DNA from 4 places in the Streptomyces chartreusis genome. Region 2 is predicted to be linked to each of the others. Evidence: riboswitches for the same ligand, from Rfam matches in the RefSeq annotation. Region 2 holds a riboswitch; each other region holds the start of a gene.
What was found. Region 2 has a riboswitch for cobalamin ahead of CP983_RS08490 ((2Fe-2S) ferredoxin domain-containing protein). Riboswitches for the same ligand answer to the same signal wherever they lie in the genome.
Positions count from the first base shown of each region.

Region 1: it holds a riboswitch for cobalamin, as region 2 does, so the genes downstream of both, CP983_RS30500 (SCO2321 family membrane protein) here and CP983_RS08490 ((2Fe-2S) ferredoxin domain-containing protein) in region 2, are expected to answer to the same signal.
Region 3: it holds a riboswitch for cobalamin, as region 2 does, so the genes downstream of both, CP983_RS33565 (cobalamin biosynthesis protein) here and CP983_RS08490 ((2Fe-2S) ferredoxin domain-containing protein) in region 2, are expected to answer to the same signal.
Region 4: it holds a riboswitch for cobalamin, as region 2 does, so the genes downstream of both, CP983_RS14535 (ribonucleoside-diphosphate reductase subunit alpha) here and CP983_RS08490 ((2Fe-2S) ferredoxin domain-containing protein) in region 2, are expected to answer to the same signal.

Region 1 covers NZ_CP023689.1:6,933,503-6,935,693, reverse strand. The annotation lists gene CP983_RS30505 (alpha/beta fold hydrolase) at 1-600, opposite strand, end outside; adenosylcobalamin-variant (AdoCbl-variant) riboswitch at 1,184-1,278, shown strand; gene CP983_RS30500 (SCO2321 family membrane protein) at 1,403-2,191, shown strand, end outside.
Region 2 covers NZ_CP023689.1:2,034,576-2,036,766, forward strand. The annotation lists gene CP983_RS08485 (gamma-glutamyltransferase family protein) at 1-723, opposite strand, end outside; gene CP983_RS08490 ((2Fe-2S) ferredoxin domain-containing protein) at 776-1,186, opposite strand; cobalamin riboswitch at 1,249-1,423, opposite strand; gene CP983_RS08495 (short-chain fatty acyl-CoA regulator family protein) at 1,438-2,191, opposite strand, start outside.
Region 3 covers NZ_CP023689.1:7,610,482-7,612,672, forward strand. The annotation lists gene CP983_RS33565 (cobalamin biosynthesis protein) at 1-890, opposite strand, end outside; cobalamin riboswitch at 990-1,109, opposite strand; gene CP983_RS33570 (hypothetical protein) at 1,265-1,486, opposite strand; gene CP983_RS33575 (inorganic phosphate transporter) at 1,522-2,191, opposite strand, start outside.
Region 4 covers NZ_CP023689.1:3,464,755-3,466,945, reverse strand. The annotation lists gene CP983_RS14535 (ribonucleoside-diphosphate reductase subunit alpha) at 1-1,038, opposite strand, end outside; cobalamin riboswitch at 1,164-1,300, opposite strand; gene CP983_RS14530 (GNAT family N-acetyltransferase) at 1,353-1,859, opposite strand; gene CP983_RS14525 (NACHT domain-containing protein) at 2,016-2,191, shown strand, end outside.

The sequences.
Region 1 (2,191 bases), 4.9 Mb from region 2:
ACCGTGTCCCACGACAGCCTTGTCGGCCATGGGCATCTCCGGAGTCAGTAACCCCAGCAGTGACTCCGGCTTGTCACGAATGGCATCCGCGTTGCTGGCCAGGTTGGCCTTGAGTCTTTCCAGGCACTCCTCGGATCCATCACGGAGAGCCGCCTTGGCGGCCTTGTAGGCGATGACGTTGGACGGAGCCATCCCCTCGAACCAGTCGAGCCCGTCTGCATCGGGAGGAGCGATGCTGACCAGCACGGCAGCACTGGCGACCCTGTCCGGAAGCAGCGCCGCACACGCCAACGCATGAGGCCCGCCACCGGAACGGCCCAGCACGGAGAACGGTCCAAGATTCAGCTGGTCGGCGATGGCCGCCACATCCGCAGCGGCGTGACGCACAGCGCGGCCTTTTAACCGCTGCGACTCCCCGTACCCCGGCCGGTCATAGGAGATGAGCCGGATGCCCAGCTTGTAGAGAACGCTGGTCCGTGGACGCGGCCCGACCCTGCTGCCCGGAGTGCCATGCAGCAAGAACACCGGGTGGCCCTTCGGGTCCCCCGACGTCTCGAAGAAGAGCAGCCTGCCATCGCCGCTCTTGACACTTCCCAACACCAGGTGTGCCTCCCGTCGCCAGCGCCGCGGCCGCCCGGAGCAGGACCCAGAGAATCAGCATCCCGCCCGTCAGAGCGCCAGTCGACACACAAACCAGCCGTCATTCGCGACGGACCAAGGGTTTTCCGAAAGACGCAATGTCATGGGGTGACGGTTGCGCGTCCCGAAGGGCCGCTCGCACCGACCAAACGGTAGAGGATTCCCACCCTCCGGCAGGTCATTCCAGCCACACCGATAGCCATTCGGCGCAAAATGCATGTTTGGTTTGACACTTCTGTGATCGCGACGCCCCAGGGCGGCGATCACGCTGTCCAAGGGCAGTACCCACATGATGGGGCCGCCCGACACCCCTCGCATCCTGACGTCGGCCGATACCGATCCGTCCGCAAGGAGGGGCCGACCTCCCGGCCAGGATCATGCACACGCTCACCACGAAGCTCGGCAACCCCCTGCAACACCCATGGGCGAAATCCAGCCGAACCGGCCGCCCTCGACCTCCCTCGGCACCGGACCACCTCCGCCGCCCCCAGCCCCCTCTCACCCCCCACCTACCCCCGGGTAGAGTGTCGCCGTCGTCATCACACCCGTACGTGGGAAAGCCGGTGCAAATCCGGCGCTGACCCGCAACCGTGAACCGGTCGTCGTCGAAGGCCGGTGAGCCGGATCGCCGCGTACGGGAAGTGACCGGCTCACGTGCCCCGGCAGTCCGCCGGAGTGCGGCACCGTCGAGGTATACGGAGCCGAGCCGCCGGGGTCTCCCCTGTGCTGCCCGGTTCCCCTTAGGGAAGGGCACCCGCCGATCATGTACGTCCGTCACAGCGCCGCGGTTCTGGCCGCCGCCGTCGTGATCGGCGCGGCCGCGCCGGCCATAGCCGCCGACTCCTCCCCGTCCGCGTCACCCGCCGACTCCTCTCCCTCCGCGCCCGCGAAGCCCACGTACCCCGCCGAGCTGTACGGCACCACCGACCCCACCTACGACGGTGTCTGGCGGCAGTCGCTCGCGATGCTCGCCCAGGACACCGTCGGGGTGAAGCCCGCCCCGAAGGCCGTGGACTGGCTGCTCACGCAGCAGTGCGCGGACGGCGCCTTCGCGCCCTACCGTGCCGACGCCGCCGCCGACTGCGATGCCAAGACCCTCGTCGACACCAACAACACGGCCGCCGCCGTCCAGGCGCTCGTCGCGCTCGGCGGGCACGACGCCGCCACCTCCAAGGCCGTGACCTGGCTGAAGTCCGTCCAGAACAAGGACGGCGGCTGGGGGTACATGCCGGGCGGGGCCAGCGACACCAACTCCACCTCCGTGGTGATCGGTGCGCTCGCCGCCGCCGGTGAGAAGCCCGCGGATGTCCGCAAGGACGGGCAGTCGGCCTACGACGCCCTCAAGCAGCTCGCCCTGCCCTGCAAGGCCGACGACGGCGGCGCGTTCGCCTTCCAGCCCGACAAGAAGGGCAAGCTGCTCGCCAACGCCGACGCCACCGCGGCCGGCGTCCTCGGCTCGCTCGGCAAGGGCCTCGTCGTGAGCCCCGGCAAGGAGACGCCCGCCGCGAACTGCACCGACGGCGGCTACCCGTCCTCGCAGCAGGCCGCCGTC
Region 2 (2,191 bases):
GTGCCGCTCGCCGCTGGTGTCCAGGGTCGGGCGGCCGGCCTGCCGTACGAGCGCGTCGGCGATGAAGCCGGAGCGCCACACCTCGCGCGCGGCCTCGATCTGCGCGATCCGGTCGCCGGCGTCCGCGACCTCGTGGAGCAGCCGCTTCCAGGTGGCGGCGAGGGCGGGGTTGCGGAACGGCTCCCCGGGGCGGGGCGCCCGGCCGCCCGGCAGATACACCTCGGCCGACGAGGTCCACTCCGTCTCGAACAGCTCCCGCACGGTCTCCACGGTCTCGCCGACCCGCTCCACGGGCGCGTGCCCGTGTTCGGCGTACTCGACGGCGTACCGCAGCACCTCCGCGAGCGGCTGGGTCCCGTGGTCCCGCAGCAGCAGCATCCAGGCGTCGAAGGCGCCGGGCACGGCGGCCGCCAGCGGCCCGGTCCCCGGCACCAGCTCCAGTCCGAGTTCCCGGTAGTGCGCGACGGTGGCCCCGGCCGGCGCCGGCCCCTGCCCGCACAGCACCCGTACCTCGCCGCCCGCCGGGGCGAGCAGGATCGGCACCTCCCCGGCCGGACCGTTCAGGTGCGGCTCGACCACGTGCAGCACGAACGCGCCCGCGACGGCGGCGTCGTACGCGTTGCCCCCGCGCTCCAGCACGGCCATCGCGGACTGCGAGGCGAGCCAGTGCGTGGAGGACACCATGCCGAAGGTGCCCTGGAGGGTGGGACGGGTGGTGAACATCGGGTCTCTCACCTCGCTGTCGCGCGGATCGGTCCTTCCGATCTTCAGGCACTCACTGTTCTGGCTTCAACCTTTTGGCGTCCGCGGCCCGCCGGGGCGGTGTGAAGGTGTAGAGGTCGAGCACGTCGGGGCAGGGCGCGACGCCGGGGCCGCCGGCCCGGACCCAGGTGATGATGTCCTCGGTGGCGTCGGGGTCGTTGACGAGGCCGAGCCAGACGGGGCGGGCGCCGGCCGCGCGGGCGGCGGCGGACGGCTGGACGACGATCACGTTGGCGTGTTCGCACACGTCGAGACAGTCGGAGACGCGCACGGGCACGTTCGCGGCGAGGCGAGCGGTCTGCTGCGCGTGGTCGACCCCGGTCACCTTCGGGGTGCCGCAGCAGCAGTCCCGGCAGACGACGACGCGAGACGGTGCGGCGGTGGGTGCCGGGGGTTCGGTGGGCGCGGGGCGGGAGGGGAGCACGGGCCTGCCTCGGGTGTCGGGGCTCGTACGCGGAGCCTGGCCTACGGACGTCCTCCCCGCCCGGGGGCGTGGAGGTGCCAGCAGGTCTTCGGACTCGGGTTCGTCCGGCCGGGGCGCCTTCCCGGTCTCCCAGTGGCGCGTGCCCCGCCCGTCCCCCTCACCGCTGCGCGTCAGTTCCGGATTCGCACCGGATTCCCTGGCCTCGGATGTGGCTCGACTGGCCCGCCGAGGCTATCAACTCCGCGCACCCCTCAACTCGTGCGCCCGGTCACGGGGTACGGCACGAAGGTGCTGGTGTTCTCGTCGATGCGCAGGGTCCGCCCGAGGGGCGGCGCCGCCCGCTGCGGGCAGTCGAGGCGTTCGCAGACGCGGCAGCCCATGCCGATCGGGGTGGCGGCGGAGGGGCTGGTGAGGTCGAGGCCGTCGGAGTAGACGAGCCGGTGGGCGTGCCGGATCTCGCAGCCGAGTCCGATGGCGTACGTCTTGCCGGGCTCGCCCCAGCCGCCGCGGTGCCGGGTGACCGCACGGGCGGCCCACAAGTACCTTTGTCCGTCCGGCATTTCGGCGACCTGCACATGGATCCGGCCGGGCGCGGCGAACGCCTCGTAGACGTTCCACAGCGGGCAGGTGCCGCCGCCCCGGGAGAAGTGGAACCCGGTCGCGGACTGCCGCTTGGACATGTTGCCTGCCCGGTCGACCCGCACGAAGGAGAAGGGCACTCCGCGCAGGCGCGGGCGCTGGAGGGTGCTGAGCCGGTGGCAGACGGTCTCGTAGCCGAGGCCGTGGCGGTCGGTGAGCCGCTCGATGTCGTAGCGGACCTCCTCGGCCGCCGCGTGGAAGGCGGTGTACGGCAGCACCAGCGCGGCGGCGAAGTAGTTGGCGACGCCGATGCGGGCCAGGGTGTGGGCGGGCGAGCCGGCCGGGAAGTCCTCGGCGGCGTGCCGGTCCAGTTCGCCGGCGTACTCCAGCAGCGCGAGCTGGGTCGCCATGCGGAAGGCCCGCTGG
Region 3 (2,191 bases), 5.6 Mb from region 2:
GCCAGCCAACTCACACGCTTCGACAGCCGTACGGCCCGCTCGACGTCGTGGACGCCCACGGCCCGTCCGTTCCCGTTCAGTACGGGACGGTGCTCGACCCGGCCGCCGTAGGAGAGGGTCCCGCCCAGCCGCACCCCGAGGGCGCCCGCGAACGAGGTCTCGACGGGCCCGGCGTTGGGGCTCGGATGCGCGGCGGCATCGGCACGCCAGGCCCGCACCGCACCCAGGGGATCGTCGCCGGCGAGGGTGGCGAGTACGGCCGTCAGCCGTGCCCCCGGCCAGCCGGCCACGTCGTCGAGGCGGGCCGAAGCCCAGCCGTAGCGCAGGTACTTGGGCGACCTGTGCCCGACCATCGCGTCGAGCGTGTTCACGGCCCGGAAGCCGAGCAGTCCGGGCACCCCGCCGACGGCCCCCCACACCAGGGCGCCCACGACCGCGTCGGAGGTGTTCTCGGCGACGGACTCCACGACCGCCCGCGCGATCCCGTCCGCGTCCAGCGCCTGCGGATCCCGTCCGCACAGATGCGGCAGCCGCGCCCGGGCCGCCTCGACGTCCCCCGCCTCCAGGGCCCGCCCGATGGCACGGGCCTCCCGGGCGAGCGAGGTGCCCCCGACGACCGCCCAAGTGGCGGCGCCGGTCAGCGCGAGGGAGGCGGCCGGAGAGGTACGGACGACACGGGCGGCGACGGCACCCAGGGCCACGGCGCCACCGGCGCACACGGCGGTGTGCAGGGCGCCGCGTGCGCGGTCGTCGCGCCACAACACCCGTTCCACGGCGGCCGCGGCCCGTCCGAACGCGGCGACCGGATGCCCCCGGCGGGGATCGCCGAGCAGCAGGTCACCGAGGAGCCCGGCGGCGGCGCCGTACGCGAAGACGCGATCGGCTCGCATCGGGGTCAGCCGACCGTAGGGCCGGACGAGGGTCTGCTACTGCATGTCGATCGGCAGGCGAGCATCGCGTTGTGTCCTCACTCAGGGTGTCCGCGCCCTGGTTCGACGAGACCGACGGCGAGAGTTCCTGGCTCCCGGGGATTGCTACCCCGGTCACAGTGGCGGGACCGCGCCGGATTCTCACCGGCTTCCTCTTCTGCCGTCGTACTTGGCCCCGGAAGTCCACCACGGGGTTCCGAGGGGCGTCAACTTGCCGTTGACCTGCGACGGGAGAGTGTGCGAAGGCCCACACAGCGGCGAGGTGCGGGACGGTCGTCCGTCCCGCACCTCGGGTGTTTCGCGTGTTGTGGGTCAGGCCACGGCGGGCCTGTGGGTCACGCCACGATCAGATAGATCCCGTAGCCCACGGCGGCCGCGCAGGCCGCGAAGCAGGCGTAGGCGCCGGTGACCGCGAGCGAGGCCGAGTCGCCCTGGGCCACGGCCCGTTCGCGGCGCGAGAGGCCCGCGACGCCGAGGGTGAACAGGCCCACCAGGGCCACCGTGACCACGAGGCTGACGCCGAAGACGGAGCCGAGAGCCGCCCAGTCGATCTTCATGCTTCTACTTTCTGGATAGCCGGATTACGCGGCGGTCAGACGGTGGCCTGCGAGGACGCGGGCTCGGAGGACGACGGGGCCGGGATGGTGGCCGAGAGGTCCTCGGCCGGCGTGCCCGCCGGGGGCGGGGTGACGGCGGCGATGGCGGTGGTGACCACGCCGGGCGCCTCGTCGGTCTCGTTGACGTTGGTGTGGTCGACGACCTCGCGGCGGGAGATCTTCCAGATCGCGGCGCTGGAGGCGACCAGGAAGACGGCGACGACGGCCGTGCCCCAGGTGCCGAAGCCCGTCACGTACTCCGCGAGCGCGCCGACCAGGGCGGCGGCCGGCAGGGTCAGGCCCCAGGCGACGAACATCCGGGTGGCCGTCGACCAGCGGACGACGCCGCCCTTGCGGCCGAGGCCGGCGCCCATCACCGAGCCGGAGACGGAGTGCGTGGTGGAGAGGGAGAAGCCGAGGTGGGAGGAGGCCAGGATGACGGTGGCCGCGCTGGTCTGGGCGGCGAAGCCCTGCTGCGGCTGAAGGTCGGTCAGGCCCTTGCCCATGGTGCGGATGATGCGCCAGCCGCCGAGGTACGTGCCGAGCGCGATGGCCAGGCCCGCGGAGAGGATGACCCACATGGGCGGGTCCGAGTCGGGGGCGACGACGCCGCCGGCGACCAGGGCGAGGGTGATGATGCCCATCGTCTTCTGCGCGTCGTTGGTG
Region 4 (2,191 bases), 1.4 Mb from region 2:
GCGCATGAACTCGTCCGGGATCCAGTGCGCGAGGTTCAGGTTGTGCGTACGGCGGGCGTCCTCACCGGTGTTGTCCCGCAGCTCCAGGAACTCCTCGATGTCGGAGTGCCAGGTCTCCAGGTAGACCGCGGCCGCGCCCTTGCGCCGGCCGCCCTGGTTCACGGCGGCGACCGAGGCGTCCAGCGTCTTCAGGAACGGGACGATGCCGTTGGAGTGCCCGTTGGTGCCGCGGATCAGCGAACCCCGGGAGCGGATGCGGGAGTACGACAGTCCGATGCCGCCGGCGTGCTTCGAGAGGCGGGCGACCTGGTGGTAGCGGTCGTAGATGGAGTCGAGCTCGTCCTTGGGGGAGTCCAGGAGGTAGCAGGACGACATCTGGGGGTGCCGGGTGCCGGAGTTGAAGAGCGTGGGGGAGGACGGCAGGTAGTCGAGGCGGCTCATCAGGCCGTAGAGCGCGGCGACTTCGTCGACGGAGCGGGTGGTGTCGTCCTCGGCGAGACCGGCGGCGACACGCAGCATGAAGTGCTGGGGCGTCTCGATCACCTTGCGGGTGATGGGGTGCCGCAGCAGGTACCGGCTGTGCAGGGTGCGCAGGCCGAAGTACCCGAAGCGGTCGTCGGCGGCCGTGTCCACCAGGGCGTCCAGGCGGGCCGCGTGCAGACGCGCGAACTCGGCGGTGCGGTCGGCGATGAGGCCCTCGCGATGGCCGACCGCGACCGACTCGGTGAAGGACGTCACACCCTGCGAGGCGGCCTCGGCGGCGATGGAGATGGTCAGCAGCCGGGCGGCGAGCCTGCTGTAGGCGGGGTCCTCGGAGATGAGACCGGCCGCCGCCTCGGTGGCCAGCTCGCGCAGCTCCGCCTCGTCGGCCCGGGCGGACCGGCCGCGCAACGCGGCGGCGGCCACCCGGCCGGGGTCGGCGTCGGGGAGGTCGGCGGTCAGCTCGGCCAGGAGCCGCAGCAACGCGGTTCCGGGGCCGTCCTCGTCGGTGGGGACCGGTGAGACGGCTGAGGCCGGGTCTGCTGGCGCGATGGTCACGTGGGGGCTCTCCCTCGCTCGGCACGGGGGCCTTGCGGAGGGCAGGGGGCAGCACACGAGCGCACACGGCGTCGCGTCCACCGGCCCATTCCACGAGGCCCGGACGTCAGGGCGCACCGGCCGGTCGGCCGGGCGCGCTGTCGGCAGGTCCTCGGACTGACTCCTGGGCACGACTGCGGGAACAGACATGCACAAGTACACCGTTGCGGGACAGTTCCGGATTCGCACCGGATTCCCCTGCGGCGACAGCGAGCATGAGCATACATCTTGTGCTCACCCGCCACGCCACCCCCAGATGTTGTGTCGCGCTGGTTTCAGAGCGTCAACTCATAGGTGAGAAGAGTGATGTCGACGAGCTGCGGGATCGGATTCCAGTCCCGCTCGGGTGTGCGAACGAAACCCAGCCGTTCGTAGATGCGGTGGGCGCCGTGCATGGTGCGCTGGGTCGACAGGACGATCCGTACGCACCCCTCCGTGCCCCGGGCGCGTTCGACGCAGGCGCGGACGAGGGCCTCGCCGGCGCCGCGTCCACGGCCCGCCCGGTCGACGGCCAGCATCCGGATCTCGGCCTCGCCGGAGCGCGCTATGTCGGCCATGGGGCCGCCGCTCGGCACGAAGGTCACCCCGCCCAGCAGCCGGCCGTCCGCGACGGCCACGAGCACCTCGGCGGCGGCCGCGCGCTTGGCCACGTCCCTGAGCTCGCCCAGGTACTCGTCGCTCTCGCCGAAGTCGAGGAGTCCGTCGTGGAGATAGGCCCGGGCGGTGATCTCGCCGAGCGCGTCGAACTCGTCGGGTTCCGCCGGCCTGATCGCGATGTCCATGGGCCCGAGTCTGCCGGACGGCCGGGCGGGCGGGCCCGGGGTTTTCCGCCGAGGGCCGCCGGGTTGCGGGGAGTTCCGGGAGTGCTTCCATGGAGATAGGTGTCGGCGCCCCGCGGTCGCTCCGTTTCGAGAGTCGTTCTCGGAAGGAGACGAACGATGACGAGGGTTGTCGGCAGTCCGCCCGGCAAGAAGCGGCCGCGCAACGCGCCGATGGCGACGCTGGCTCCGAGGCGGGCGGCCGACCGGGTCAGGCAGGGGTTCGTGGGCCACCGGCACAGGATGGCGATCCGCCTGGAGTCCCGCGGAGGCACCGCCCGCCCCAAGAAGTGGCG